DNA from 2 places in the Rhizobium sp. ZPR4 genome. Region 2 is predicted to be linked to the other one. Evidence: predicted binding sites of a transcription regulator. Region 2 holds the regulator's gene; the other holds the start of a gene.

Region 1 (15,122 bases), on a different replicon from region 2:
CATCGCGCGGCTGACGGGTGGCGAGGCGGGCTTCGTGACGGCATCCTGCTCCTCGGGCATCAGCCTTGCAGTCGCCGGCGCCATTACCGGCAACAACCTTCTCGCCATCGAGAAACTACCCGATATCGCTCCGGACAAGAACGAAGTCATCGTGCAGATGGGCCATGTGGTGAGCTACGGTGCGCCGGTGGATCAGGCAATCCGCCTTGCCGGCGGCAAGGTCGTCCTGATCGGTCAGGCGACGTCGACGCACCGCTTCCATATGGAAAACGCCATCACCGAGAAAACGGCCGCCGCCGTCTATGTCATATCTCATCATGTGGTCGATTACGGCCTGCTGCACCTCACCGAATTCGTCGAGATCGCCCATGCCAAGGGCGTTCCCGTCATCGTCGATGCGGCTTCGGAATATGACCTCGAGCTTTTTCTCGCTCAGGGTGCCGACATCGTGCTCTATTCCGGCCATAAGTTCCTCGGCGGCCCGACCTCCGGCATCGTCGCCGGCAAGAAGGAGCTGGTGCGCAACGCCTTCCTGCAGAACATGGGCATCGGCCGCGGCATGAAGGTCGGCAAGGAAAGTATCTATGGCACCATGGCGGCGCTGGAGGCCTGGGAAAAGCGCGATGACGCCGGCATCCGCGAACGCGAGACCGGCTATCTGAACCTGTGGAAGCGGACTCTCGACGGCCGTCCCGGCGTTACCGCCCTGATCGAGCCTGACCCCACCGACAACCCGCTCGACCGCATGCGAGTCATCATCTCGGCGCCCGAGGCGCATATCAGCGCCTGGGATCTCGCCGCAGCACTCAGCCGCGGCAACCCGCCGATCATCGTACGGGATCATGAGGTAGAGCATCACTACTTCTATCTCGACCCATGCAACCTGCATCCCGGCCAGGAGACGATCGTCGCAACGCGGCTTGCCGAGGAACTCGACAAAGCGCGCGCCTCGAACGAGATCATCGCAACGCCGATCGAAAACCGCAGCCGGCATCGCTTCGATGGCATGCTGAACTGGCCCGATTGAGCTGTGGCAGGGAACGCGAGAAGGGAACAAGCATGAGCATGTCACAGGCAAAAGCCGCAGGAACCGTCGAACCTATCCTCTCCGTCGAGAACCTCACCACCTCATTCCTGGTGGACGGCGCATGGAAGCCTGTTGTGCGCAACGTTTCCTTCTCGGTCGCGCCGGGTGAGACGGTGGCGATCGTCGGCGAGAGCGGCTCGGGCAAGAGCGTTACGTCGCTTTCGATCATGCGGTTGCTGCAGAGCGATTCGAGCCGCATCGAGGGCAAGATCATGCTCGGCGGTCGCGACCTGCTTTCTCTTCCCGAGCATGAGATGCGCAAGGTGCGTGGCAATGATGTCTCGATGATCTTCCAGGAGCCGATGACTTCTCTCAATCCGCTCTTCACCATCGGCGACCAGATTTCCGAAGCCTTGCTCTGCCACAGGGACATGTCGGCGGCGGACGCCAGGGCCGAGACGATCCGGCTCTTGGAAAAGGTCCGCATCCCTTCGGCCGCCTCGCGGTTCGACGAATATCCGCACCGCTTCTCCGGCGGCATGCGCCAGCGCGTCATGATCGCCATGGCGCTTGCCTCGAAACCGAGGCTGCTGATCGCCGACGAGCCGACGACGGCGCTCGACGTCACCATCCAGGGCCAGATCCTCGACCTCATCAAGATGCTGCAGGACGAGGAAGGAACCTCGGTCCTCTTCATCACCCACGACATGGGCGTGGTCGCGGAGATCACCGACCGTACCGTCGTCATGTATCGCGGCGAGCAGGTGGAGACGGGTGCGACGGCCGACATCTTCCATCGCGGCCGGCATCCCTATACCCGCGCACTGCTCTCGGCGGTGCCTGTGCTCGGCTCGATGCAGACATATGAACGGCCGCTGCGCTTCCCCATCGTCAATACGGCAACGGGAGAATCCGACACACCGGTCGAGGTGCCCGATACGGTGGCAAAGGAAAAGCCGATCCTGCAGGTGAAAAACCTCACCAAGCGCTTCGACATCCATTCAGGCCTCTTCGGAAAGCTCAGAGGCCGCGTGCATGCGGTCGAAGACGTCTCGTTCGATCTCTTTGCCGGCGAAACACTGTCGCTCGTTGGCGAATCCGGTTGCGGAAAGTCGACCACCGGTCGCGCCATCATGCGGCTGATCGAGCCGCAGTCGGGCTCCGTCATCGTTGACGGCCGGGATATGCTCTCGCTTGGCAAGCGCGACATGCGCGAGATGCGCAAATCCGTGCAGATGATCTTCCAGGACCCGTTCGCCTCGCTCAATCCGCGCATGACGGTCGGACAGGCGGTCGCCGAACCCTATCTCGAACACAGAATGGGAACGGCAAGGGAGGCGAAAGAGGTCGTCGCCGACATGCTGCGCAAGGTGGGCCTGACGCCCGATATGGCCAGCCGCTACCCGCACGAATTCTCCGGCGGCCAGCGCCAGCGCATCTGCATCGCCCGTGCCCTGGTCTTGCAGCCGAAGGTGATCGTCGCCGACGAGAGCGTCTCCGCGCTCGATGTGTCGATCAAGGCGCAGGTCATCAACCTGATGCTCGACCTGCAGCAGAGCCTCAACCTTTCCTTCCTGTTCATCTCCCACGACATGGCCGTGGTCGAGCGCGTCAGCCATCGGGTTGCCGTCATGTATCTCGGTGAAATCGTCGAGATCGGCCCGCGCGCAGCCGTCTTCGGCAATCCGCAGCACGACTACACGAAGAAGCTGATGGCGGCCGTTCCGGTACCGGACCCCGATCGCCGGCGCGAAAAGCGCATGGCGGCGAGCGATGAGCTGAAGAGCCCGATCCGGCCGGTCGATTACCTGGTCAAGCCGCGCGAATATCGAACCGTCTCTCCCAATCATCTGGTCGCGCTCTGACGCCCTTCGTCATCCGTAAATTGAGCAGCCGCCAGCACGGCAGACCGTGCTTTATCCACGCACTGCAAAGATACTCTTGCAAAAGCACACCGCTTTGATTAATCGTTTAATCAAAGAAATCAGAGTGGACTCTTGAATGAGCCAGGCACGTCCTTCTTCCATTCGCGAAATCGCAACCAAGCTGGGTGTCTCCACGGCGACGGTCTCCAATGCCCTTCGCGGTACGGGGCGGGTGTCTTCAGCCCTTGCGGCGCAGATTCGTCTGGAAGCAGACAGGCTCGGCTATGTGCCTGACCATACGGCGCGCGCGTTGCGCACCGGCCGGAGCAATACGGTCGGCCTGCTGGTCCCGAACATCGGGCAACCCCTGTTTCCTGCCTTTGCCCAGGCCATCGAACGCGCGGCAAAGCAGCGCGATCTCGCCGTCCTGATCGGCGACAGCCAAGGCGACGCCCGGCAGCAGGATTTCGAAATCAGAACCATGATCGCCCGCGGCGTCGATGCGCTGATCGTGATCCCGACGCGCGGCACGACCGTTATGCCCGAGGATGTTACGGTGCCGGTCGCCGTCATCGACAGCGCCGCCACAACAGGCAATGTCGCCGCCAGCGATCACCGCGAGGGTGGACGTCTCATCGCCCGCCATCTGCTCGAGTTCGGTCATGACCGGCTTCTTATCCTCGCCGGCCCAGAGAATTCGCTGGTGGCGCACGAGCGCGTCGGGGGAATGTGCGAAATTTTCCGTCAAGCAGGCGTCGAACCGACATTGCGACATAGCGATGCAACTTTCGACGCCGGCAGCGCCCTCGGCCGCGAGCTTCATCTACAGCACTTTACAGCCTGCGCAGCCGCCTATGACGCTCTCGCCATCGGCTTTGCCATTGCCGTCAAAGACAGGGGCTACAGCATCCCGGAAGACATGTCGCTCACCGGTTTCGATGATCTGATGTGGGCGCAAATCGTCTCTCCACCGCTCACCACTGTCCGGCAGGATCTGGAAGCGGTGGCGAACCATGCGCTCGCCTTCGTTGCTGGGGAAACCGGGACCAGCGGAATATTCCCGACGGAACTCGTCGTGCGACAGTCAACCGCGCGCCCATCCGCATTTGCCAAGGGAGGCAGACATGCCGAATGAACCCCATGACCTCCATTCATCCGAGCTGCGCGATCGCGCCGTGCGGGCGGCATTGGGGCTTGAGCCGTTCGATGTACTTATCATCGGCGGGGCGCTCGTCGATGTCGCGACCTCGGAAACGAGGTCGGCCGATATCGGCCTTGTCGGCCCCTTGATTGCGAGCGTTCATCCCTCCGGGACGAGGAAGGACGCAAACCAGATCATCGACGCTTCGGGACAATTCATCGCACCCGGATTTATCGACACGCATATGCACGTCGAAAGCTCGATGGTGACGCCAAGGCGATATGCCGAAACGGTCGTTCCCCAGGGCACGACGACGGTCTGCTGGGACCCGCATGAAATCGGCAACGTCGCCGGCCTCGACGGCATTCGATGGGCGCTTGAGGAAACACGGCAATTGCCGCTGCGCTTCCTGACCCTGGCGCCATCCTGCGTGCCTTCGGCGCCTGGCCTGGAGCTTGCCGGCGCAGAATTCCGCTCAGGCGAAATGGCAACTATGCTGAGCTGGCCGCAGATTTCCGGCGTTGCCGAAGTGATGAACATGCGCGGGATCCTTGAGAGAAGCGAGCCGATGCGCGGCATCGTCGAAGCCGGGCTTGCGAGCGGCAAGCGTGTCTGCGGCCATGCTCGCGGCCTCGAAGGCGCGGAATTGCAGGCCTTCGTATCCGCTGGGATTCAATCCGATCACGAGCTGACCTCGGGCGAGGACCTTCTTGCAAAATTGCGGGCAGGCCTGACCATTGAGCTGCGCGGCTCCCATGATTATGTCCTGCCGGGTGTGATCGAAGCATTGAAAAAGCTGCCGCATCTGCCGCAAACATTGACGATCTGCACCGATGACGTCTTCCCCGACGATCTCGTGAACGATGGAGCGATGTCATCGGTTCTCAGGCGCCTTGTCGGCTATGGCATGAAGCCGGTCGATGCCATCCGCGCCGCCACACTCAACGCCGCCATGTGGTTGAACCGCTATGATCTGGGGCTGGTAGCACCCGGTCGCCGAGCCGATATCGTCATTCTCTCCGATCTCGAAAAGATCGTGGTCGACCGCGTCTATGCATCGGGGCGTGAGGTCGCAAGAGGTGGCAACCTTATTGGAAGCAGCAAGAGCGTGTCCTCGGATGCCTATCGCGACACCGTAAAGCTCACAAAGCTTTCTGCCGCCGACTTCACCGTCACTCTGCCAGGCATGACGGAGGCTCGTGTCAACACTGTTGTCAGCCCGCGATTCACGAAATGGGGCGAGGCGATCGTCAAGGTCGAAGATGACAAGCTCGTCCTGCCTGACAATACGCTTCTGATGGCCGTTATCCATCGTCATGGCAGAAAAGAGCCGGCGCCCGTCATCGGCATACTGGAGGACTGGGGCCATTGGCGCGGTGCTCTGGCAACGACGATATCGCATGACAGCCATAACCTTACCGTCTTCGGCCGCGACCCCACGGATATGGCGGCGGCGGCCAATGCCGTTATCGAAGCCGGCGGCGGCATGGCAACGGCTGCCAATGGTAAGGTCACCGCGGTGCTGCCTCTGCCCGTCTGCGGCTTACTGTCGGATGCGCCCGCACGGGAGGTGGCCAACGACTTCGCCAGGCTGCGCACGGCAGCCGATGAAATCGCCGACTGGATGCCGCCCATTCGCACCTTCAAGGCAGTCGTCGGGGCAAGCCTTGCCTGCAATCCCGGCCCGCACGTTACCGACCTCGGACTGACTGATGGGACGACCCAGGAAATTCGACCGCTTCTGGCTGCAAGCCGAAACTGAGGTCACCCACCGCACGGCGCGTTTGCCGACTTAGGAGATAGACGCAATGACCTCAAATACGAATGTCGGGCAGCCGGGTAACACGTCTGAACCGCGGTGGAAGACCTATTTCCGCATGGGCGAGCGCGGGACCAATACGAAGACGGAAATCATCGCCGGCATGACGTCCTTCCTGGCGGCCGCCTATCTTCTTGTCGTGATCCCTTCCCTGCTTTCCGCCGGTGGCATCGACCGCGCCGCCGCAACGACTGCCACCATTCTCGTCATCATCGGCGCGACCCTGTTCATGGCGCTCTATGCCAATATGCCCTTCGTGGTTGGGCCGGGCATCGGCGGCTCGGTACTAGTAGGACCGACGATGGCGGCGGTGGAGCACATTCCCTGGCAGACCGGCCTTGCCATCTCCTTCTGGTCGAGCGTCATCTTCGTGCTGCTGACGGTGCTCGGCGTGCGTCAGGTCATCGCCCGCATGGTTCCGGCCCAGATCAAGCTCGGCCTCGGTGCCGCGATCGGATTGTTCATCGCGCTTCTCGGCTTCAAGAATGCCGGTCTCGTCGACGTCAACGCCAAGAGCCACGCGCTCATGCTCGGCTCGTTCAACTCGGGACAGGCGATCATTGCCGTCTTCGGCATCTTCCTCGCCGTCTTTCTGCGCGGGCGCAAGGTGCCGGGACCAATCCTCTGGGCCATTCTGGGCAGCACGCTGCTCGGCATTCCGCTCGGCGTCACCAAGGTGCCCGCCGCATTCTTCGGAGCGCCGCACGGCATCTCCGAAATCGGCCTGCGGCTCGATTTCTTCGGTGCGCTGAAGATAGAATATTTCCCCTATCTCTTTGCCTTCTTCGCATCCGAGTTCTTCTCGACCCTGGGCACGACGCTCGCCGTCGGCGCCAAAGCCGGCCTGGTCGACGAAGAGGGCAACATGGCGGATCTGGGCAAGCCGTTCCTCGTCGATTCGATCGCCGCCACCATCAGTCCCCTGCTCGGCATTCCCTCCGCCACGGCGCTCGTCGAGAGCGCCACCGGCGCGGAAGCCGGCGGTCGCACCGGTTTTGCTTCGCTTGCAACGGCGGGCCTCTTTGCCCTTACCCTGCTCTTTACCCCGATCGCGCTGATGATCCCGGCCGCTGCCACCGCACCGGCTCTGATCCTCGTCGGCATGTCGATGTTCAGCGCGCTGAAGCGCGTCGACCTGGAGAATTTCTCAGACGGTCTTTCCGCCCTAATGATGGTCCTTTTGACCCTGGTCTCCAACAGTTTTGGAACCGGTATCGCTGGAGGACTGCTGTTTTACATCATCGTCAAGGTCTTGTCGGGAGAAGCAAAACAGGTCTCGATCGGCATGTATCTTCTTGCCATCCCGCTTGCCTATTATTTCTGGACCGTGGCTGCTCACTGAGCGGCCACAGATCCATAGATTCAGCATTACCCATCCAGCATGAAACCGCGGACCGGCGATCCGATTGGCGATGCCCGTCGGCCGTGTTTCGGACGTCCTCTATTCTGTCACATCCATGTCATGAAATACGCCGACACCTCATGCCAAATCAGGAGCGGGTATCGACATGGATTATTTCAGACGTTTCAACTTTCTGTTCGCAACGCCGGCCTTCGACAGCGAGGATCTGGAAGGCGCCCGCTACAATCAGATCGTCGAGGAAATCGAACGCTCCGGTTTCGAGGTGGTGCGCGCGCGCAATCTCGAAGATGCCGAGATCGCCGTACAGACGGATGCCGCCATCGGCTGCATGTTGGTCGATTGGGGCAAGAAGGGGCTGGAAGGCAAGACGGCATCCCTCATCAATCTGATGCGCCGGCGCGGCCTCGAGTTCCCGATCATCCTGCTGATCCGCCGCAAGCGCTTCGAGGATGTTCCGGTCGAGGTGCTCGATTTCATCGACGGCTACGTCTTCCTCTCCGAGGAGACGCCGGCCTTCATCGCGAAAAGCCTCATTAGCCGGCTCAAGCAGTATGCCGAGACGCTGAAGACGCCATTCTTTGGCGCGCTCGTCGATTATGCCGAGGAAGGCAACCACCTCTGGACTTGCCCCGGACACAATGGCGGCATCTTCTATAGCCGCAGCCCCATCGGCCGGGTCTTCATGGAGCATCTCGGCGAAGCGGTGTTCCGCGACGACCTCGATAATTCCGTGCTCGATCTCGGCGACCTCCTGACCCACGAGGGACCTGCGCTGGCCGCCCAGAAGGAAGCGGCCAAGATTTTTGGCGCCGAAAAGACCTATTTCGTTCTCAACGGCACCTCCACCTCCAACAAGGTCGCGCTCTCGGCGCTCGTTACCGATGGCGACCTCGTGCTGTTCGACCGCAACAACCACAAGGCCGCCCATCACGGCGCTCTGATGATCTCGGGCGGCATTCCGATCTATCTGCCGACCACACGCAACCTCTATGGGCTGATCGGCCCCATGGACTTCGCGACCATGGATGAGGACGCCCTGCGCGAGCGCATCCGCACCCATCCGCTGGTGAAAGACCCGGAAGCCTACAAGAAGCCTCGTCCGTTCCGTGTCGCCGTAGTCGAGCAGTGCACGTATGACGGCACGATCCACAATGCCGAAATGATCCTCAAGCGCATCGGACATCTGTGCGACTACATCCTCTTCGACGAGGCGTGGGCGGGCTTCATGAAGTTTCACCCGCTTTATGCCGGGCGCTTTGCCATGGGTCTTTCGGACCTCGGTCCGGATGCGCCTGGCATTATCGCCACGCAATCCACCCATAAGCAGCTGGCAAGCTTCTCGCAGGCCTCGCAGATCCACATGAAGGACCGGCACATCACCGGCCAGAAGCGCCGCGTGGAGCATCGGCGCTTCAACGAAAGCTTCATGCAGCACGCCTCGACCTCGCCTTTCTATCCGCTGTTTGCCTCGCTCGACGTCGGCGCGCAGATGATGAAGGGCCGCTCGGGCGAAGTACTCTGGGACGACACGATCCGCCTCGGCATCGAGCTGCGCAAGAAGATCCGCGCCGTGCGCCGTGAATTCGAAGAGAAGGAGCATCGCCCCGAGCGCCGCTGGTTCTTCGAGCCTTTCGTGCCGGATCGTGTGGCGATCCCGGATGTGTCGAGCCCCGGCGCGGTGCATGACGTTGCGTGGGAGAGCATCGCCACCGATCAGCTCGCCACCAATCCGGCCTTCTGGCACCTGACGCCCGGCGCGGCATGGCATGGCTTTTCGGGAATGGAGCCTGGTTTTGCCATGACCGATCCGAACAAGCTGACCCTGCTCACCCCCGGCTTCGACCGGGCGAGCGGAAAGTACACCGAGCACGGCATTCCGGCACCCGTGGTCGCGCAATATCTGCGCGAAAACCGAATAGTTGCGGAAAAGAACGACCTCAATTCACTGCTGTTCCTCCTCACTCCTGGCGTCGAGGCCAGCAAAGCCGGCACCCTGATCAGCGGGCTGGTCGCCTTCAAGAAGCTCCATGACGACAACGCGCTCCTGGAGGAGGCAATTCCGGAATTCTATCGACGTCGTCCGGGACGCTACGCCGGCGTGCGGCTTCGCGACCTCTGCATGGAAATGCACAAGTTCTTCCGTCAGGCCGATGTCAGCGCGCTGCAGACCAAGCAGTTCTCCGCCGATCACCTGCCGCCGATCGCCATGTCGCCGCATGATGCCGCGCGCTGCCTAGTGCGCAACGATGTGGATTATCTGCCGATCGACGAGATTGCCGGCCGTATCGCAACCACACCCTTCGTCGTCTATCCTCCGGGGATCGCGACCATCGTGCCGGGAGAGCGGCTGACGGAGCAAGCAAAGCCGATGATCGATTATCTCAAGATGTTTGAAACCTGCTTCAACACCTTCCCCGGCTTCGAGGTGGAGATTCAAGGGCTCTATCGCGAGATTGATGCATCCGGCAAGATCCGGCTCTATACCTACGTCGTCGCGGAATAGAGCATTTCCAGGAAAAGTACGGAGCGGTTTTCCGTCCGGAATGCGTAAAGGAACAATAAGTTAGAGCTTTTCCGCGACTCAAAGAAAAGCGGAAGAGCTCTAGGCTGGAAAATTCGGATTGGTCATGAAGCAGGATAAAACAATCGTCGTTCGCCCGTCCCGGGAGAGCGACGTCGATGCCATGTTGGCAATCTATCGCCGCCATATTCACCGCGGCGTCGAGGCCGGGGTTGATGATAGCGACACGCCGCAACCCGACGATCTGCGCGAACGGCGCAAGAATTTAAAGGATAAACGCTTCCCGCACGTCGTTGCGATCGAGGGCGAAAAGGTCGTGGGCTACGCCTATGTGGTGCTGTTCCGCAAACGTCCGGCCTATCGCCACACCGTCAAGCACTCGATCTATGTGCATCACGACCATGTCGGCCAGGGCGTCGGGAGCCTGCTCATGCGCGGGCTGATCGACGCCTGTGCCGCAGCCGGCTTCCGGCAGATGATCGGCTATATCGACGCCGACAACGCGGCCTCTCTCGCCTTGCACGAACGGTTCGGCTTCGTCCGCGTCGGCCTTCTGCCGGCCGTTGCCTATCGTTACGGCCGCTGGGCCGATACCGTGATGGTCCAGCGCTCCCTCGGTCCCGGCGCAACGACGCAACCGCCGCCGCCGCCGCTTTCCACGCGCTGAAGCAGCGCGGGGGGTTACCCGCCACTGCAAAGCGTCCGCGCTTACGCCGGACGCAGCGTTGGAGCGAGCCTGAAACCCAGCACGAAATCCACGACCTTCGATGAGGACATTTCGCAAGGCTTGAGGGTGAGGCTTGCTCCGGAGAGCACATAGAGATTGAAGCTGACGACGTCGGTCCCGCCAAGCTCTTCACCATAGAGCCAGATCCGCTTCCCATCCGCCGACCGTTTGATGGTCACACCCCAAGGCTGATCCTGAAAATGCCCCTCCATGTAGCCGCCGGGCAGCGCCGCAAGCCCGTGTTCGAACTCAGACAGGTCGTCGGGCGGCAATTGCGGTGCGCTGCTCGTCATGGCGCCAGGCATTCGTCACATATGCCGCAGCCGTCTTCATCCATCTTCCTTGCCGATCGCACCTTTCGACAGCAGAGGCACGCAGTGCCGTTCGCTCGAGATTCCTCATCTCGCTCGGGTGGAAGGATCTCCATATGCAGGTCGGAAAGTGGATCGAATGCGATTTGGCCCATCATGAGGCTCCGTATTGGGGGACCGACAAAAGATAGGAAGCCTCGACCGCATCTCAAGGTGGCGTCTGCGGCATAGCTGGCATGGCCGGCATGGAGCGATTTCTCCCGGCTTCGCCGAACAGGGCAACGGAGCCGGTTTGATATCGTCATCGAGGATGATATGTTCTGCATTTGTTTCAGGTCCCGCAATTGAAGGCCCGTGCTGAAGCTGCAGTGTAATGATCGAGACCGCCATGAACGATACGAGCTCAAGCCCCGTCAGAAAGATCATCCATGTGGATATGGATGCGTTTTATGCGTCGGTAGAACAGCGAGACAATCCCGAACTGCGCGGCAAGCCGCTTGCGGTCGGAGGGTCTGCGGCGCGCGGCGTGGTGGCGGCCGCCAGCTACGAGGCCCGCGCCTTCGGCGTTCACTCGGCTATGCCGTCGGTCACGGCCAAACGGAAATGCCCGGACCTGATTTTCGTGCCGCCGCGCTTCGACGTCTACAGGACGGTGTCGCAGCAGATCCGCGAGATTTTTGCCGAGTATACTTCGATGATTGAGCCGCTGTCGCTTGACGAAGCCTATCTCGACGTTACCCAGAACCTCAAGGGCATGGAAATCGCCACCGAGATCGCGCTGGAGATCCGAACGAGGATCAAGCAGGTCACCGGGCTCAATGCCTCGGCCGGCATTTCCTACAACAAGTTCCTCGCCAAGATGGCAAGCGACCTGAACAAGCCCAACGGCCAGGCAGTGATCACGCCGAAACATGGGTCGGCCTTCGTCGAGACACTTCCCGTCAAGAAATTCCATGGCGTCGGGCCGGCGACAGCCGAACGCATGCGCAAATACGGAATCGAAACCGGGCTTGATCTGAAATCGAAGTCCCTCGCCTTCCTGCAGGAGCATTTCGGAAAGGCTGGCCCTTATTTCTACGGCATCGCCCGCGGCATCGACGAGCGCCAGGTGAAGCCCGACCGGGTACGCAAATCCATTGGCGCAGAGGATACGTTCGCCGAGGATATCGACGATCTCGAGGCGGCAACGGCGGAACTGCGGCCTCTTGCGGAAAAGGTCTGGCGCTACTGCGAAACAGGCGGCATCAGCGCCAAGACGGTGACCGTGAAGATCAAATATTCGGACTTCACCCAGGCGACACGCAGTCGGACAAGCTCCTCTCCGGTCTCCGACGTCGGCGCGGTTCTCGATATAGCGTCGGCGCTTCTGGCAACGGTCCACCCGTTTACAAGGCCAATCCGGCTGCTTGGCGTCACGCTTTCGTCTCTGACGAACGAAGAGGACGACGATAGGAGATCACAGCCTCAGCTCGATCTCGGCATTTGAAGGGGCCGACCTGCCTCCTATCGATCACGGCCTAATCTCTTTGCCCTGAGCGACCGAAGGGGCGAGCGACGAAAGCTGGACCGTTTCCTTAGCCGAAAGTGAAGGCATAGGCCTGGGCGCCGGGATCGAGGAATTTGATCTCGAAGGTATGATCCGATATCGGGCCGCTTTCGCGGACGAGCTGGTAGAGCCTTTGCCCCGCCACCACGCCATTGCCGTTCGCGTCGGTATCGACCCCGTGGCTGTCGCCCGGCGGCTTGCCATCGACGGTAACTTGGAAGCGCACCGGCTTGCCATCCATCGATGGCCCTAGCACCAGATGCAGATCGCGCGCATGAAAACGATAATAGAGCCGGCTATCGGCGCTGTTCGAAGTCGCCTCCTGCGGGCCGACGGTCCAGTTGCCGGCAAGACCCCACTCGTTGAGTTTCGGCATCCCCGCGACGTAGTCGTGAGCGGAGTCGTTTACGGCACCGGCATCATCGACGAAATTCTGCGAACGCAGATAGCCGACATAGGTTTCCGGCGATTGCACATCGGCCTCGTTGGAGGCGGCCTCCGCACCTGTCGCCTTTACGTTCACGATATCGCCCGCGACATTGCTCTTGCCGGCTTCAGCAAGAAGCTGCTGGATCACCCTTTCGGACTGATCGTAATCGCCTTCGCCAAAGTGATGGTGGCGTATCTGCCCCTGCGCGTCGATGAAGTAGTGTGCGGGCCAATATTCGTTGTCGAAGGCGCGCCAGATCGCATAATTGTTGTCGATCGCAACGGGATAGGTAATGCCGAGATCTGCGATCGCCTTCTTCACATTGTCGACGTTCTTCTCAAAGGCGAATTCGGGTGCATGCACGCCGATGACGACAAGGCCCTGATCTTTATACTTCTGCGCCCATGCCTCGACATAGGGAATGGCACGCAGGCAATTGATGCAGGAATAGGTCCAGAAGTCGACGAGCACGACCTTGCCCTTCAGGCCGGCCGCCGTCAACGGCTGCGAATTCAGCCATTGCACTGCGCCGTCGAGCGAGGGAACGGAGCCTTCGACCGGCAGCTGTGCGGCAGCAGGCTTTTGCGCCATGGCCATCGTCATGGAACCGCCGCCAGCTGCTCCATCCGGCTTTGCACTCATCATCGCGCCGCCATCGCTCTTCATGATGACAGATGAGGGTTTGTTCGGATCCTGGGCATGGAAACGGTCGACAAGATTCTGTTCAAGCGATGCGGTGCTTGCAAGCGACGCCTGCGTCAACAGGCCGGTATCGAGCCCCATGGCAATTGCAACGACGGCAATCAGAACCGCGACACCGACACCGCGGCGCAGCCACTCGCCGATCCCGAGCGATTGCTTCATCGCCTGATAGACCCGGCCACCGATCAGAAGCGCAAGTGCAAGCGATGTGGCAGCACCCAGCGCGTAGGCAAGCAGAAGCAATGTCGTACCCACACTCGCGCCCTGTAGCGCAGCTCCCGTCAGGATGAGGCCAAGCACGGGGCCAGCGCAGGGCGCCCAGAGCAGACCCGTCGCGACGCCCAGCAGCAGCGATGCAGCAATCGTCGATCCTCCGCTGCGGCTGGCGTGATCGGCCGATTGCGACAACCGTGCGCCAAGCGAGACGAGAGGCCGCGTCAAACGATCCGAAAGCGACGGAAAGAGAAGGATGATGCCGAAAACCGCAAGCAGCGCCATGGCCGCATAACGTCCATATTCGTTGGCTGTCACAGCCCAGCCGCCGCCGAAGGCGGCAAGTGTCGCGACGGCGGCAAAGGTCGCCGCCATGCCGACCAGCAGCGGCAACGTGCTGCGCAGAAAAGGCTGGCCCGCCCGCGCAAAGACGAATGGCAGGACGGGCAGAATGCAGGGGCTGACGATCGTCAGAACGCCGCCGAGATAGGCAAGAATAAACAGAAGCATCGTTCGGTCTCTGATCGTTCAGGCAGCAGCCCTATGGAATGTCATGGCGACGCCGTTCATGCAGTAGCGCAGCCCAGTCGGCTTCGGCCCATCGTTGAAGACATGCCCGAGATGGCCGCCGCAGCGAGTACAATGTACTTCGTCGCGCGCCATGCCGAAGGAGGTATCGCGCGACGTTGCCACGGCGGTGTCGAGCGGCGCCCAGAAGCTTGGCCAGCCGGTGCCGCTGTCGAATTTCGTGGCCGAGGAAAACGCATCCTGATTGCAGCCGGCGCAGGCGAAATTCCCCTTGCCGTGCTCGTTCAGTAGCGGGCTGGTGAAGGGACGCTCGGTTCCCTCTTCCCTGAGGACGGCATATTGGTCCGCCGTCAAAATCTTCCGCCATTCCTGATCCGTATGCGAAACGGGGAAATTCATGGAGGTTTTGGCTGCAGCAGAGCCGTAGCCCAATCGCAGGCCGATGGCACCAAGAACCGTTGCCAGAAGCACTCGTCGTCTGTTCAGCATCGCACCGTTCTCCTTCAGCGGACAAGCCGAGCTCACAGGACATCCGGCCTGATATTGCTTCGGCGACGGGGCGCCCCGTCACCATGGATTACGGAAGAGAGGGCCGTCTTGTTACACACATGCTGGTGAGAACACCGAAACGTGAACGGTCTTCATTCAGCCGCCAGGGGCGCAGCAATCACAGCGGCGAAACTCGCCAGGCTTGCCGAGCGAAGCGGCAGATACGTCTTGTCGCTGTCGCGGCAAAGCCGCTTCACCATGTCGGAGGCCGAATGGCTGATGCAATCAACCGGAAAAACCGCCGATGATGCCCTCCCGACCAGGGCCGGCAACAGGGAAAGATTGTCCTCGACGCCACCATCATGAAACAGCAGCTCTATGTTCCTGCTTTCGGCGAGTTTCCGCAAGCGATCGAACAGGCTCGGGCGGCCGCCGACATA
Region 2 (15,122 bases):
GGGCGGGCATGAGAATGTCGATGGGCATAGTGTCCCTCCCCGATTAGAGCAGAATGTCGGTGTAGAGCTCGGATGCATCCGGCTCCGGATCGTTCTGGGCGAAATCGGCGCTGTCTGCGACGATATCGCGGACATCCTTGTCGATATCCTTCAGATCGTCCTCGGTCGCCCAGCCCTTTTCGATAAGGCGGGCACGAACCTGCTCGATCGGGTCATGCTCGGAGCGCATCTTCTGCACTTCGTCCTTGGAACGATACTTCGCCGGGTCGGACATGGAGTGACCGCGATAACGGTAGGTCAGCATTTCCAGGATGATCGGGCCTTTGCCGGAGCGGCAATGCGCAACGGCTTCGTCAGCCGCAGCCTTGACGGCGCGAACGTCCATGCCGTCGACCTGGATGCCGGGAATGCCGAAGGAGGCACCGCGCTTGGAGAAATCAGCCTGCGCAGTGGCGCGAGCGGTCGAGGTGCCCATGGCGTAGCGGTTGTTCTCGATCACGAAAATGACAGGCAGCTTCCAGAGCTGCGCCATGTTGAAGCTTTCGTAGACTTGGCCCTGGTTGGCAGCGCCGTCGCCGAAATAGGCAACACTGACATTGTCATTGCCGCGATACCAGTTGGCAAAGCCAAGACCCGTGCCGAGCGAAACCTGGGCACCAACAATGCCGTGGCCGCCGTAGAAGTTCTTTTCCTTGGAGAACATGTGCATGGAGCCGCCTTTCCCTCGGGAATAGCCGCCCTGACGTCCGGTGAGCTCAGCCATGACGCCGCGCGCGCTCATGCCGGTTGCCAGCATGTGGCCGTGATCTCGGTAGCCGGTAATGACCTGATCGCCATCCTTCAGGGCCAGCTGCATGCCGACGACGACAGCTTCCTGGCCGATGTAAAGGTGACAGAAACCGCCGATGAAGCCCATGCCGTAAAGCTGGCCGGCCTTTTCTTCGAAGCGGCGGATAAGCAGCATCTCACGATAAGCCTTGAGCTCCGCATCACGATCGAAATCTGCGATCGGGCCGCCATTGGTTTCCTTGGCAGGCCTTGATGCTGTCTTACGGCTGGAAACGGTCGCGTTTTTTCGCGGCGCCATACAACCCTCCCTGTGTGAGTAGCCTCGTTTTGTGGTGAGGCGTAACATAGGCAAGATTGTTCGCCACAGCAATGCTATAATTGCATGGCTCATATTCATTGCAAGCCATTGATATGACCCACAAAAATTCGATTAACCGGAATTCGGTTAATTATGGCTATTTGTTGAAAATGACGATCTCGTTCGCCTTTGAGTAGGTCAGCTGATAGCGCGCATATTGATCAAGCATATCCTTGTCCAGAGAGCCGTCGCTCAACAGGGCGACCTCCTTTTCAAGGTGCTCGCGCTTGGCGACGAGATCAGCCAGTTCCTTGGCGCGATCAATGCGGCGCTGCTCGAAAACTTCGGTCGCCTTCAGGCCGTAATCGCCATGAATGCAATGATAGCCGAAGTAGCTCACAAAAGCGATGGTGATGGCGGGAAGGATGAGACGGCCGAACCTTCTCTTCTTATGATACTTTGTCCACATACTCGCTCGAAACGCTCTGGCTTTATGCAATCCCACCTCAAAGCCAATGCCGCTTCGAACAAGATCGCATCAAATCAAACACCTAGAGCTAAATTAACCGGCAGAGATTAACCGTCCGTTGACTCTAACTGCACAGCCCAACAAAAAACCGCGCCCGAAGGCGCGGTTCGATCTAAGCGAATAATCTTGCTGCGGATCCGGATGGATCCGACGGATCAGATATCAGCCGCGGAGGATGGAGCGGCCGGCATACTTTGCCTGCGGGCCGAGCGCTTCCTCGATGCGGATGAGCTGGTTGTACTTGGCGAGACGGTCGGAGCGCGACAGCGAGCCGGTCTTGATCTGGCCGCAGTTGGTGGCGACTGCGAGATCGGCGATCGTGGAATCTTCCGTTTCGCCCGAGCGGTGCGACATGACGGCCGTGTAGTTGGCCTTGTGCGCGGTTTCGACGGCGTCGAGGGTCTCGGTCAGCGAGCCGATCTGGTTGACCTTGACGAGGATCGAGTTGGCAACGCCCATGCGGATACCGTCGCGCAGGCGAGCGGAGTTGGTGACGAACAGATCGTCGCCGACGAGCTGCGTCTTCTTGCCGATCAGGTCGGTCAGCGTCTTCCAGCCTTCCCAGTCGTCTTCAGCCATGCCGTCTTCGATCGAAACGATCGGATACTTGGCGGCGAGTTCGGCGAGGTATTCAGCCATGGCGCCAGATTCCAGCGTGCGGCCTTCGCCTTCGAGAACGTACTTGCCGTCCTTGAAGAATTCCGTCGAGGCGCAATCGAGGCCAAGAGCGATTTCTTCGCCCGGCTTGTAGCCGGCCTTTTCGATGGACTTCATGATGAAGTCGAGGGCTGCCGGAGCGCTGGAAAGGCCCGGCGCAAAGCCGCCTTCATCGCCGACGTTGGTGTTGTGGCCCTGCGATGCCAGTTCCTTCTTGAGGACGTGGAAGATTTCCGAGCCCATGCGAACGGCGTCGCGGATGGATTCGGCGCCAACCGGCAGGATCATGAATTCCTGGAAGTCGATCGGGTTGTCGGCATGGGCGCCACCGTTGATGATGTTCATCATCGGGACCGGCAGCAGGCGGGCATGAGCACCGCCGACATAGCGGTAGAGCGGCAGGTTGGCGCTCTGGGCGGCAGCCTTGGCGACGGCGAGCGAGACGCCGAGGATGGCGTTGGCGCCGAGGCGTGACTTGTTCGGCGTGCCGTCGAGTTCGATCATGATGTTGTCGAGCTGGATCTGGTTTTCAGCATCCATGCCGCCGATCGCGTCGAAGATTTCCGAGTTGACGGCTTCGACGGCCTTCTCGACGCCCTTGCCATGATAGCGCTTGCCGCCATCGCGAAGCTCGACGGCTTCATGCGCGCCGGTCGACGCGCCCGACGGAACCGCCGCGCGGCCCAAGCTGCCATCTTCGAGGTAGACATCGACTTCGACAGTCGGATTGCCACGGCTGTCGAGAATCTCGCGGGCGATAATGTCGGTGATTGCGGTCATGATAGCTTCCTGCTCGCTGGTTTATAAATCGATTTAAATCGTCTTAATCGAAGGCGCGGAAATTACAATGGCGATCCGCGCCGCGATTTGGCACTCCTTCAGGCCCGTAACGCAAATTCATGTCAGCCTGTTGAATGCCGGCTACATTTCAGGCCTTGGCGATTGCGTCGAAGGCCAGCAGCTTCTCCAGAAGCCGCGGCATATCCTTCAGATAGACCATATTCGGGCCATCAGACGGTGCATTATCCGGGTCTTCATGCGTCTCGACGAAAAGGCCGGCAACACCGACGGCGACAGCGGCACGCGCCAGTGTCTCGACAAATCGGCGATCGCCGCCGGTTGAGCCGCCCTGCCCGCCGGGCTGCTGCACCGAATGGGTCGCATCGAAAATCACCGGAGCGCCCATCGCCGCCATGATCGGCAGCGAGCGCATGTCGGAAACGAGCGTGTTGTAGCCGAAGGAGGCGCCGCGCTCGCACAGAAGGATGTTCGGATTGCCGCTTTCATTGAGCTTGGCAAGCACATTCTTCATGTCCCAGGGGGCCAAGAACTGACCCTTCTTGACGTTGACGACACGGCCGGTCTTGGCGGCGGCGACCAGCAGATCGGTCTGGCGCGACAGAAAAGCCGGGATCTGCAGGATATCGACCGTCTTGGAAACGATGGCGCACTGCTCTTCCGTATGGATGTCTGTCAGGACCGGAAAGCCGTATTCCTTTTTGAGGTCAGCAAAGACCTCCAGCGCCTTTTCCAGGCCGATGCCACGCTTGCCCGACAGCGAGGTGCGGTTGGCCTTGTCAAAGGAGGACTTGTAGACAAGGCCGATGCCGAGCTTGCCGCAGAGCTCCTTCAGGACGCCGGCAACCATAAATGCATGGTCGCGGCTCTCCATCTGGCAGGGGCCGGCAATCAGCGAGAGCTTGGAGGTGTTGGAGAACAGGACCTTGGAGGCTCCTTCGCCGACGGTCACTTCGGAATTCGTGCTCATGCTATCTCCTCGAAGGCGAACAGCGCGCCCTGACCGGGCGCCAGTCTTGCCAATATACGATTGTTCTTACGCGTATAGGTGACGCCGTTAGCAGTGAAATGCGACGATGTCACGGAAAGATCGCGCGTTTTAAAAAGGATTGCGCGCGCCCTGAGCCCCGGATCGTCTGTACGGACAGGCAGATCATAGAATGCCTCCATTCCTTCCGGCGTCAAAATCTCCAGATCGGCATTGGCGGCCCTGATCGTCAGGCCAAAGGAATGCTCCACAATGCGCGGGCCACCGATAACCTCCTCGAAGAAGCTGCGATAGACCGCCGGCTTCGGCGCGCAAAGCACTACCCGGGCAATGCCGGTCACGCCGTTCTCGTGCCGCTCAAGCATGCCGCGATCGGCTGGTAGCGGATTGATGCGCTGACAGCAGAATGCGAGAAAATCCGGCGCACGCAGATCAGCGGCAAAGCCAAGACGAAAGCCGGCCATGGTTTCCGTCCCATCCGGCATCTTCATCGGACGGGAGAAATCCAGCATCCGTCCCGCCGAGATTGCCGCCGCTCTGAAGCGCTCATCATCCGCAACGGCATCATCCGTGCCGAACACCACGGCTGAAAAACCATCCTCCCCGACCCGAAAGCGGTAAGCCTGGTCGCGTGCGACGAAAACATTACCATCCACGATGCTCTTCTCGCACTGCTCCGGAGATGCCACGCCCAGAGGCTCGAGATAGGTTTTATCGGCAAGGAAGACGCAGGCATTCTGCGTGCCAAAGGGATGGCGCGCATCTGGGGCCACCGTGAAGCCGAGCTTGCCGAGGCGTTCGCGTGCCAGAGCGATGTTGACGGTCGGCAGCACGAGATGATCCAGTGGATGCGGAGACGAAATCATAGTTCCTCCTGTTTGCCTGCGGCAGCAGATTTGCGCCGATCCCCCGCGCAATTCAAGATGGAAGCGTGAACGCCCGAAGCGCACGACATGGGCGGAATGCAATCTCGCAAAAGTGATTGCTGATTCTCTCCCAAAGCCGGCTTATGCGATGTCACATGGCATTGGTCGACATCTTCGATATTCCCGGCATGTCACAAAACCCTGCGAATGAACGAAACGACATTTTCCATATTTTTCGATAGGTTAGCGCGGATATATCGCTTTGCTGCTCTCAGCCGGTCCATTCGCAAGTCATAATTATTTAATTGACCGGACAAGGCTTTACCGAAATTTAAGTACTTGCGGAACACATATGGAACATATAGTGTCCGTTCTGGATTTGTTTCACCGTTTTTTCTTGATTCTGGGGTTCCAAGACGATGTTGACGCGCAAGCAGCAGGAACTGCTTCTCTTCATTCACGAACGCATGAAGGAATCCGGTGTACCACCATCTTTCGACGAGATGAAGGATGCGCTGGACCTGGCATCCAAATCCGGCATTCATCGCCTGATCACGGCGCTGGAGGAGCGAGGCTTCATCCGCCGGCTGCCGAACCGAGCCAGAGCGCTCGAAGTCATCAAGCTTCCCGATGCCTATAATCCCAGCCTGCAGCCGCGCCGCGGCTTCTCGCCCAGCGTCATCGAGGGCAGCCTCGGCAAGCCACAGCCTGTCGCCCCTCCGGCTCCACAAAAGGTGGCAAATGACGATCACAATGGCTCGGCATCCGTACCGGTGATGGGTCGCATTGCTGCCGGCGTTCCGATCTCGGCCATCCAGAACAATACGCACGATATTACCGTTCCCGCCGATATGCTCGGCTCCGGCGAGCATTATGCGCTGGAGGTTCGAGGGGATTCGATGATCGACGCCGGAATTTTCGACGGTGATACGGTGATCATCCGCAACTCAACGACAGCCAATCCCGGCGATATCGTCGTTGCGCTCGTCGACGATGAAGAGGCTACGTTGAAGCGCTTCCGTCGCAAGGGTGCCTCGATCGCGCTGGAAGCCGCAAACCCCGCCTATGAAACCCGCATCTTCGGGCCAGACCGCGTCAAGGTCCAGGGCAAGCTCGTCGGCCTTATTCGTCGCTATCACTGACCGGTGAATTGTCAACGATTGGTGATGCCTGCGCATTTGGTGCATCGAATTTGCCGGTGCGCCAATCATAAGTTCGGTGTCTGGTCCATGGCCGCTGCGGGTTTTCGAACGCGGCGGAGATAGTGGGTTTATCGGCGGTGAGCGCCATTTCGATGGACCCGGTTTTTCGTAATGTCGCACCGGTTATGAGCATCGCTCCGGAGCGGCAATGGTCTAGCCGTAATCGGATTGGCGTTACGACGATATTCGCCATGTCGCAGGCCGAGGGCAGATAGGCTGCGTTCTCGATCGTGACCAATATTGCGCCGTTTTCGAGGATGGCTGCACACCATGCTCCTTTCTGGCAGGCGAAACTGCCCTGCATGGTGCGATCCAGGGCTTCCTCCATTGCCGTCCGGACTGCCTTCTGTTCTTCACTGTTCAATCGTTTATAACGATCTGCCTTGCTGATCTGTGGCAGTCGGCTATCGGCAGGAAGCATAGTCGGCGGCTGATGCTCCGCCGCAACCAATGCCTTTTGCCATTGTTCGAAAATGAAGGCCTGCGGTCTCTCTCGGTTGGTCGCGAGTATATCATCCTGGCGCAACGCGACCAGGACGCCATCCTCGGAGATCATCAGGTCGGGTTTTGGTACGCCGGAGCCGAATGCTGCCAAGCCCACGGATGAAAGCAACAATAGCAGACCCAGATGGCGAAGCCGCGTCCGCAAGATGCTCATGATCAGGAAGCCGACAATGAACGTCGGCATCAACCAGGCCGGCTGGCGGCCGAAGGTAATGTCGCCTCCCCAACCGGCTACGGTTCTTGCAATCACGATGACGAGTTCCAGTCCCTCTCCGGTGACTTTCCAGAAAGGCCCGTCGAGTCCGAGCGGCATGAGCAACATCGCCGCCATGCCGAAAGGCATGACGATAAAAGAGACGATGGGCATGGCCGCGAGATTGGCGGCAAGGCCATATGTCGCCAATCGGTGAAAATGTTCGATCGAGAAAATGGCCGTCGACGCACCGCCGATGAACGAGGTCGACATCACGCCTCCAAAGAAGCGCGTGACGAATAATAGCGGACTTAACAGACGGATGCGCGATAGAATGCTTTCACGATGCCGCCGCCGCTTCCATAACGAATAGCCCGACACGAGCGCCAGCGTCGCCGCATAGGACATCTGGAAGCTCGGGCCAAGTACCTGAGATGGCGACAGTACAAGAATGATGATCGCTGAAAGTGCGACATTGCGCAGACTGATCGATGGCCGATCGAAAAGCACGGCCACGAGCATGATCGCCATCATGATGAAGGCACGCTCGGCGGACACACCGAAGCCGGAGATGAGGTAATAGGCCGTGACAGTGAGAAGCGCGCCGAAGGCGGCGAATTTCTTGGTCGGCCAAGCCTGCGCGACACCCGGAAACAGGCTGAACAAATAGCGTAGGCCAACGTAGAAAATACCGGCTGACAGCGCCATGTTCAGACCGGAGATTGCGACAATATGGGTCAGACCGGCAATTCTCAGCGCTTCGGTCGTGTCCTTGGAGATTGCGCGTCTCTCATCGGTGACAAGCGCTGCAGCAAAGGCGCCGGTATCTCCCGGCAGGGTTTGCCTGATCCTGTCACCTATGCTGTTGCGCAGGCCGGCAAGCCAAATATCGGCCGTATCCATCAGAGAGTCGGCGGTATTATCACTGGCTGGGGACAATAATTTCGGCGTTCCGTAGGCAAAACCATTCGCACCGATACCATTGAAATAGGAGCTGAAGGCGAAATCATTGAGGCCAAGCAAGGCTGGTCCGGCCGGAGGCGCCAGCCGCGCCCTGCCCTGAATACGGTCACCGAGATCGAATGGCTCCGCTTGCTTGCGCACGAAGATCGTAACCCGTTGCGGTGCGCGGCGAATGGAAGGCTTTTCCGTTGCCCCGACGCGGATGACATAGCGCCAGCGTCCATTGTCATAGGATTCCCGCCGTTCGACCTGACCGGTCACGGTCGTCGTCACGGCCGAATCGAGCATGACAGTGGAAACCCGCCAGCTTTCGCATTGCGCCAGCGCCATGCCCAGACAAAGGAGCATGCCGGCAAAAAGCAGATGGCGAAACAGCCTGCCCGCCTCCCGCATGAGCGCAAACCCGCTGGCGAAGACCAACAGGCCCGCAAGAACGGCCTGTGCAGGCGGATCGCTGCCAGCCTTGAACCAGAAAATTGCGCCAAGGCCCATGTAGATCGGCGCAAGCAGGATCGCGCGACCATAGGCCGCCTCCTCTTCGATCAGTCTCAAGGTGCCAAGCCGAATGCTGTCGAATATCCGCAGCAGCCGCGATGTCAGCCGCGTCTGATCTTGCGTCCGTTCCCGTCGCGGCACTTCGGCGCGGGAGGTAATCGTGGCGACAACTGGGCGAGGCTGCGAGAGCGCAGCAACGTCCCCACCCTTCTTCCGCTGCTCGGATGCCTCCAAATTAGGCACGCGCTACCGCCCCCACGCAAAACTACAGCTTTCGCGCGATTTTTGCCGTCAGCAGGCAGTGAATTCAACCAAAATCGGCGCAAGCATGGCGCAATTGAGCCGGTTTGCCCGCGTAGCATAATTAAAGACGCTTCCGCAGTGCCCAAAAGTTGATACTGCATTGCACAATTCAGCGTTAGGATAACTTGGCATTAGGCTCTGGATCATATAGCTAGTCGGTAGTCGCTTAACCTTTTGGCGCTTTTTATGGCGTCAATCCCGCCAAATCTTGGAGGATCAGCATGACGGAACAAAGCGCGAAACTAACTTGGGGTGAAAAGACGGTGGACCTGCCGGTCAAGACCGGAACCATCGGCCCGAGTGTCATTGATATTGGTGCCCTTTATAAGAACACCTCCACTTTCACTTACGATCCTGGCTTCACCTCCACCGCGTCGTGCGAGTCGAGCATCACCTATATCGATGGCGACGAAGGCGTTCTGCTGCATCGCGGCTATCCGATCGATCAGCTGGCCGAACACGGCGATTTCCTCGAAGTTTGCTACCTCCTTCTTTACGGCGAACTGCCGACGGCGGCACAGAAGAAAGACTTCGATTATCGCGTGACCCACCACACGATGGTTCATGAGCAGATGTCGCGCTTCTTCACCGGCTTCCGCCGCGACGCGCATCCGATGGCCGTCATGTGCGGCTGCGTCGGCGCGCTCTCTGCCTTCTATCACGACTCGACCGACATCACCGATCCGCACCAGCGCATGGTCGCAAGCCTGCGCATGATCGCCAAGATGCCGACGCTTGCCGCCATGGCCTACAAGTACCATATCGGTCAGCCTTTCGTTTATCCGAAGAACGACCTCGACTATGCGTCGAACTTCCTGCGCATGTGCTTTGCCGTTCCTTGCGAAGAATATGTCGTCAATCCGGTGCTCGCACGCGCCATGGACCGCATTTTCATCCTGCATGCCGATCACGAGCAGAATGCCTCGACTTCGACGGTTCGCCTGGCTGGCTCCTCCGGTGCCAATCCGTTTGCCTGTATCGCAGCAGGCATCGCCTGCCTTTGGGGACCGGCTCACGGCGGCGCCAACGAAGCTGCACTGAACATGCTGAACGAAATCGGCACGGTCGACCGCATTCCGGAATTCATCGCCCGCGCCAAGGACAAGAACGATCCGTTCCGCCTGATGGGTTTCGGCCACCGCGTCTACAAGAACTACGATCCGCGCGCCAAGATCATGCAGAAGACGGCGCACGAAGTTCTCGGCGAACTCGGCATCAAGGACGATCCGCTACTCGACATCGCGATCGAGCTCGAGCGCATCGCTTTGACGGACGAGTATTTCATCGAGAAGAAGCTGTATCCGAACGTCGACTTCTACTCCGGCATTACGCTGAAGGCTCTTGGCTTCCCCACGACCATGTTCACCGTTCTGTTCGCTCTTGCCCGCACCGTCGGCTGGATCGCTCAGTGGAACGAAATGATCGAGGATCCGCATCAGCGCATCGGCCGTCCGCGCCAGCTCTATACCGGCGCTCCGCTGCGCGAATATGTGCCTGTTTCCAAGCGCTAAGCTTCGGTAATGAAATAAAAAAACCGGTCAGAGATGACCGGTTTTTTTATGGGCTAGAACGTCCAGAACAATCTGCGCCGCCTTGTCGCCGGGCGGCTCCTCGGTCTGCATTCGCTCCCAGACGAGATCGTAGCCTGCCAGCATCGCGGCGCGCTCCGGCGTCTCGCTCGACAGGCGCTCCATATAGCGAGCCAACATGCCCGGTCGCAGAACATCGTTGATGAGCTCGGGCAGAACGGCGTAGTCGGCAATCAGGTTCGGCAGGGCTGCCGTCCATATCTTGATACGCGACAGCACGAACTTCGCGAGCCACTCCGTCTTGTAGGTCGAGACCACGGGAACACCGGCAAGCCCCAGCTCCAGGATTACGGTGCCAGAGGCCGCCATGGCAGCATCCGCCTGCGCGAAGGCAGTCCATTTGGCATCCTGGCCGACAAAGATATCCGGCTTGACCTGCCAATTAGCCGTCAAAGAACGAACCAACGCCTCCTGCCGCGGCACGGTCGGCAGCGAAAAACGAACATCATTATTTCGCCGGCTAAATTCTTCGGTAGCCCGCTCAAAAACCGGAAGCAACTGCCGGATCTCCGATGCGCGCGATCCGGGCAAAAGCAGGATCGTCTTCCGTGCGCCAGGGCCGCCGAGACCGCGCAAGGCACGCTGGCGGCGGGTCTCCAGAAGATTAGCGTCAACCGTCAGACGATGACCGACATAGGTGGTTGCCGGACCACCCAGGCGCTCCATGGCAGCAGGCTCAAAGGGCAAGACGGCCAGCACATGATCGACATAGGCGAGCATCTGCTGTGCGCGATATTCCTTCCACGCCCAGACGCTGGGGCAGACGTAATTGATAACAGGCAGATCCGGCAGCGCCTTGCGCACCCGCTTGGCAACGCGATGCGTGAAATCGGGGCTGTCGATGATCAAAAGCACGTCGGGCTTTGCAGCGATGATCGCCTCGGCCGTCTGGCGAATACGAGCCAGCAGCTTCGGTAGCCGCTTGATGACCTGGATGAAGCCCATAATCGAAAGTTCGGAATAGTCGAAAAGCGAATGCAGGCCTTGCGCCTCCAGCGCCTCGCCGCCGACGCCCACCAGTTCGACCGGGCCATCGTAGCGTCGCTTCAAGGCCGCGACCAGATCGCCGCCCAGCAGATCGCCCGAGACCTCTCCGGCAACGACAGCAAGCTTCAAAGGCGCGCCGCTCACATGAAGCCCTCCGCGCTCAGGCCTCGATCAATGCCGCAGACGAAAATGCCGGCCTCATCGGCAGCGGCGATCACCGCTTGCCGATCGAGGATCAGCGCTCTGCCGGCTTCGACGGCGACACCAGCAAGCCCTGCCTTCTTGGCATTTAGTACCGTGGAGACGCCGATCGACGGCAAATCGGCCCGGACATCCTGCTGCGGCTTGCAGAGTTTGACGAGCACGCCGCGCCGGCGGGTGGAAATGCGTCCAGCCGCGCGCAGTTCGGCAACCCGCTCGATCATCTTGTCCGTGCCCTCGGCGCCTTCGAGCGCCACGACGCGGCCGCCGACGCTGACCGCACCCTGCCCCACATCCAGAAGTCCCAGCGCATCCGCAGCCTTAGCACCCTGCGCAATATCGCGCAGATCTTCGTCCACTGGTGCGATTTTTCCCAAAGGACCTGTCGTCGCCAACAGATCCGGCGCAATCTCATGTGCGCCGACGACGCGAACGCCACCGGCTTCGATCAGGCGAATAACCATCTGCAGGACGGCATTGTCGCCGCCCGAAAGAAGAGTGCGGATGGTCGAGGGCAATTCCCTGATGACGCGCCAAGTCGGATGCACCTGACGCCAGGAAGGGCGCCGCGCCACGCCGCCCGACATGACGACGCGGTCGATGCCATGTCGGCGGAACATCGCTTCGAGACCGGCAAAATTGCCAACGCCAAGATTGGCATGATCGAAGGCGGACCAATCTCGGTCCGCCTCATCCGTCAACGCGATAATAACGGGGTTTTCACCAGCCTGCCGGGCGGCGTCAGCAACATAAACCGGCAAAAGGCCGCTGCCTGCGATGATCGCCAGCCTGCCCTTGCCGTTTTGGCCGGCCGAAACCACTTCAGGCCTTGCCGCGATTGGGCGACGACAGTGCGCGATCGCTATCGGCAGCGATGAAATCGAGAATTTCCATCGCTTCCTTGCAGTCGGCATATTCATCGCGGATGGCGGCTGCATTATCGCGAACCGAACCTTCGGTCTCGAAGATGCTCTTGTAAGCGCGGCGAACGCGATGAATGACAGCGCGGTCGATGCCCGCGCGCGTCATGCCGACGATATTCAGCCCGGAAAGCACGCCCGGATTGCCGTTCAGCATGCCATAGGGAATAACATCATAGCTCGCAGCCGTGAGACCACCGATAAAAGCCTGTCGACCAATGCGGGTAAACTGATGTACCGCGCAACCGCCGCCAAGAATGGCGCGATCCTCGATGGTGACATGTCCAGCCAGCATGACGTTGTTCGACATGATGACGTTGTTGCCGACGCGGCAGTCGTGAGCGACATGCGAGTTGGCAAGAAACAGGTTGTTGTTGCCAACGATCGTCTTGCCACCGTAATCGGCCGTGCCGGTGTTGATCGTCACGCCCTCGCGGATCGTGCAGTTCTCGCCGATATCAAGCGTCGTTTCCTCGCCGTGATGATGAACGCTCTGCGGATCACCGCCAACAACGGCCATCGGAAAGATCTTGGTTCCCTTGCCGATCGTCGTACGACCCGTCACGACGGCATTGTTGAGCAACTGAATATCGTCATGCAGCACAACTTTGGGACCGACATAGCAGAACGGACCGACAACAACATTCTCGCCGACGACCGCGCCGTCTTCGATAACCGCCAGCTTATGAATGCGGGCGCTCTTTGCGATGCTGCTCATGCCTGTTCCTGGTCCTTCCGTACGATCATCGCACCGATATCGGCCTCGGCGACCAAAGAACCGTCGACCTTGGCATCGCAATGGAATTTCCAGATGGTGCCGCGCTGCTTCTGCTTGACGACATGGAATTCGACGCGGTCGCCCGGAACGACCGGCTTGCGGAAGCGGGCATTATCGATCGTCATGAAGTAGACGAGGTTGCCGCCGATGCCGTCCTTGCGGGCGCAGATCGCGCCGGCGGTCTGCGCCATGCCTTCAATGAGCAGCACGCCCGGCATAATCGGAGAACTCGGAAAATGGCCAGTGAATTGCGGCTCGTTGGCCGTCACGTTCTTGATGCCGATCGCGGAATTATCGCTATCGATCTCGATGATCCGATCGACCATGAGCATGGGATAGCGATGCGGCAAAAGCTTCATAATTTCCAGAATGTCAGCCGACGACAACGACGCCTTGGCTTCTTCAGTCATGCTCCGCACTCCCGTCTTTCTTGTCTCTGGCTCCTGACCGCTTTGCGATCTCCGCCGATTCCCTTAGAAAATCCCAAAGCGGCCGCGCCGGAAGACCCGCATAGCGCTCGCCGGCCGGGATGCTGTTCATCACGCCGCTCTTGGCACCGATCTGCGCGCCGTCGCCGATGTGGATATGCCCATTGAGGCCCGCCTGACCACCGATCTGCACACCATCGCCGATCACCGTACTGCCGGCAATGCCGACCTGACTGACGATGGCACAGTGGCGACCGATGCGGACGTTATGTCCGATCTGGACCTGATTGTCGATCTTCGTGCCTTCGCCGATCACGGTATCATCCATGGTGCCGCGATCGATCGTCGTATTGGCGCCGATCTCGACATTGTCCTGGATGATGACGCGGCCGATCTGCACGATCTTGACCATACCGCGCGGCCCAGGCGCATAACCAAAACCGTCCTGCCCAATGCGCGTGCCATTGTGGATGATGACGCCATTGCCGAGATAGGCACAGAGCACGCTCGCACCGCCGCCGATGCTGCAATTGCGCCCGATCTTGACGCCCGGTCCGATAAGGGCGTTGGGGCCGATATAGGTCCCCTCGCCGATCTCCGCGCCCGGGCCGATGATCGCACCCGGCTCGACGCCGATATCGGCCTCCAGCTTCGCAGTCGCGTCGATCGTCGCAGCAGGGGAAATTACACGCGGATTCACGGTGAACGTAACCGGGCGCATGGCTTGCGGATGCAGCAACGCACCGGCAATGGCGAAATCCGTATGCGGCTTCTTCGACAGAAGTACCGGGATATGATCGGGAACGAAAGATTTCAGCGCCGGTAGGCAAATGATGGCTGAAGCCTTGCAGGTCTCCAGCTCAGCTCGATTCTTTCGGGAAAGGATATAACAAACATCACCTTCGCCCGCCCGATAGACGGGAGCGATAGATCTGATGACGACCTCCGAAGAAGTCGCATCAGCCAATTCCGCCCCAAGATGCTCAGCCAATTGTTTCAAGCTGACGCCACCATGGGGCGGGAAAAAACCAGTATGTTCCATAAGCACAGCTCCAGAACGGTGTTCAAGCCCGCAGTTCTGGACTGCCGATATCAGAACTGGTTGGCGATGCCAAACCGGAAATTCTCAACCTTGTCGTAGTCTTCCTTGAGAACCGGCACAGCATAGTCAACGCGGATGACACCGAACGGCGACGACCAGATCAGACCAGCACCGAGCGATGCACGGATCGAGTTGTCATTGTGAAGCGTATCGCCGAAGAGATTCGCCTTGTTGCCGTAGAGCGTGCCTGCGTCAGCGAAGGCTGCAATACGCAAGCCGATATCCTGGGGAACACCCGGCATCGGCATGCTGGCTTCAGCCGAAGCGGTGAAGTAGGTCGTACCACCGAGCGGATCGCCATGCGACGAACGCGGACCGATACCGGCATTTTCGAAGCCGCGGATTTCACGGCCGCCGAGCGTGAACTGATCAAAGACGTTCAGCTTGCCATTCGTCGGCATCACGTAGCCGGCACCCACCGTCAGCGAGCCGATGATATCGGCTTCGTCGCTGATCATCTGATAGTAACGAGCCTTGCCGCTCAACTTGTAGAAGTCAGAGTCGCCGCCGAGACCCGCAAATTCATGCGTGA

Evidence for each region. The regulator LexA, encoded in region 2, represses DNA repair genes until DNA is damaged. The targets are predictions, from matches to a motif close to TGTTCNNNNTGTGTTCNG.
Region 1: a site for LexA is predicted at 11,091-11,108, ahead of dinB (DNA polymerase IV). Genes of this name have one in related genera too.

What each region holds. Positions count from the first base shown of each region.
Region 1 covers NZ_CP157969.1:794,980-810,101, reverse strand. Annotated here, with positions in the region: gene ABOK31_RS31445 (aminotransferase class V-fold PLP-dependent enzyme) at 1-1,027, shown strand, start outside; gene ABOK31_RS31440 (ABC transporter ATP-binding protein) at 1,060-2,892, shown strand; gene ABOK31_RS31435 (LacI family DNA-binding transcriptional regulator) at 3,029-4,027, shown strand; gene ABOK31_RS31430 (adenine deaminase C-terminal domain-containing protein) at 4,017-5,795, shown strand; gene ABOK31_RS31425 (NCS2 family permease) at 5,842-7,194, shown strand; gene ABOK31_RS31420 (Orn/Lys/Arg decarboxylase N-terminal domain-containing protein) at 7,361-9,718, shown strand; gene ABOK31_RS31415 (N-acetyltransferase family protein) at 9,843-10,403, shown strand; gene ABOK31_RS31410 (hypothetical protein) at 10,445-10,768, opposite strand; gene dinB (DNA polymerase IV) at 11,163-12,260, shown strand; gene ABOK31_RS31400 (cytochrome c biogenesis protein DipZ) at 12,349-14,175, opposite strand; gene msrB (peptide-methionine (R)-S-oxide reductase MsrB) at 14,194-14,682, opposite strand; gene ABOK31_RS31390 (DUF2325 domain-containing protein) at 14,835-15,122, opposite strand, start outside.
Region 2 covers NZ_CP157967.1:1,318,608-1,333,729, reverse strand. Annotated here, with positions in the region: gene ABOK31_RS06585 (pyruvate dehydrogenase complex E1 component subunit beta) at 1-28, opposite strand, end outside; gene pdhA (pyruvate dehydrogenase (acetyl-transferring) E1 component subunit alpha) at 44-1,087, opposite strand; gene ABOK31_RS06575 (septum formation initiator family protein) at 1,245-1,556, opposite strand; gene eno (phosphopyruvate hydratase) at 1,779-3,053, opposite strand; gene kdsA (3-deoxy-8-phosphooctulonate synthase) at 3,202-4,041, opposite strand; gene ABOK31_RS06560 (VOC family protein) at 4,038-4,925, opposite strand; gene lexA (transcriptional repressor LexA) at 5,345-6,067, shown strand; gene ABOK31_RS06550 (ComEC/Rec2 family competence protein) at 6,048-8,525, opposite strand; gene gltA (citrate synthase) at 8,807-10,096, shown strand; gene lpxB (lipid-A-disaccharide synthase) at 10,124-11,305, opposite strand; gene ABOK31_RS06535 (LpxI family protein) at 11,302-12,183, opposite strand; gene lpxA (acyl-ACP--UDP-N-acetylglucosamine O-acyltransferase) at 12,185-13,000, opposite strand; gene fabZ (3-hydroxyacyl-ACP dehydratase FabZ) at 12,997-13,470, opposite strand; gene lpxD (UDP-3-O-(3-hydroxymyristoyl)glucosamine N-acyltransferase) at 13,463-14,530, opposite strand; gene bamA (outer membrane protein assembly factor BamA) at 14,581-15,122, opposite strand, start outside.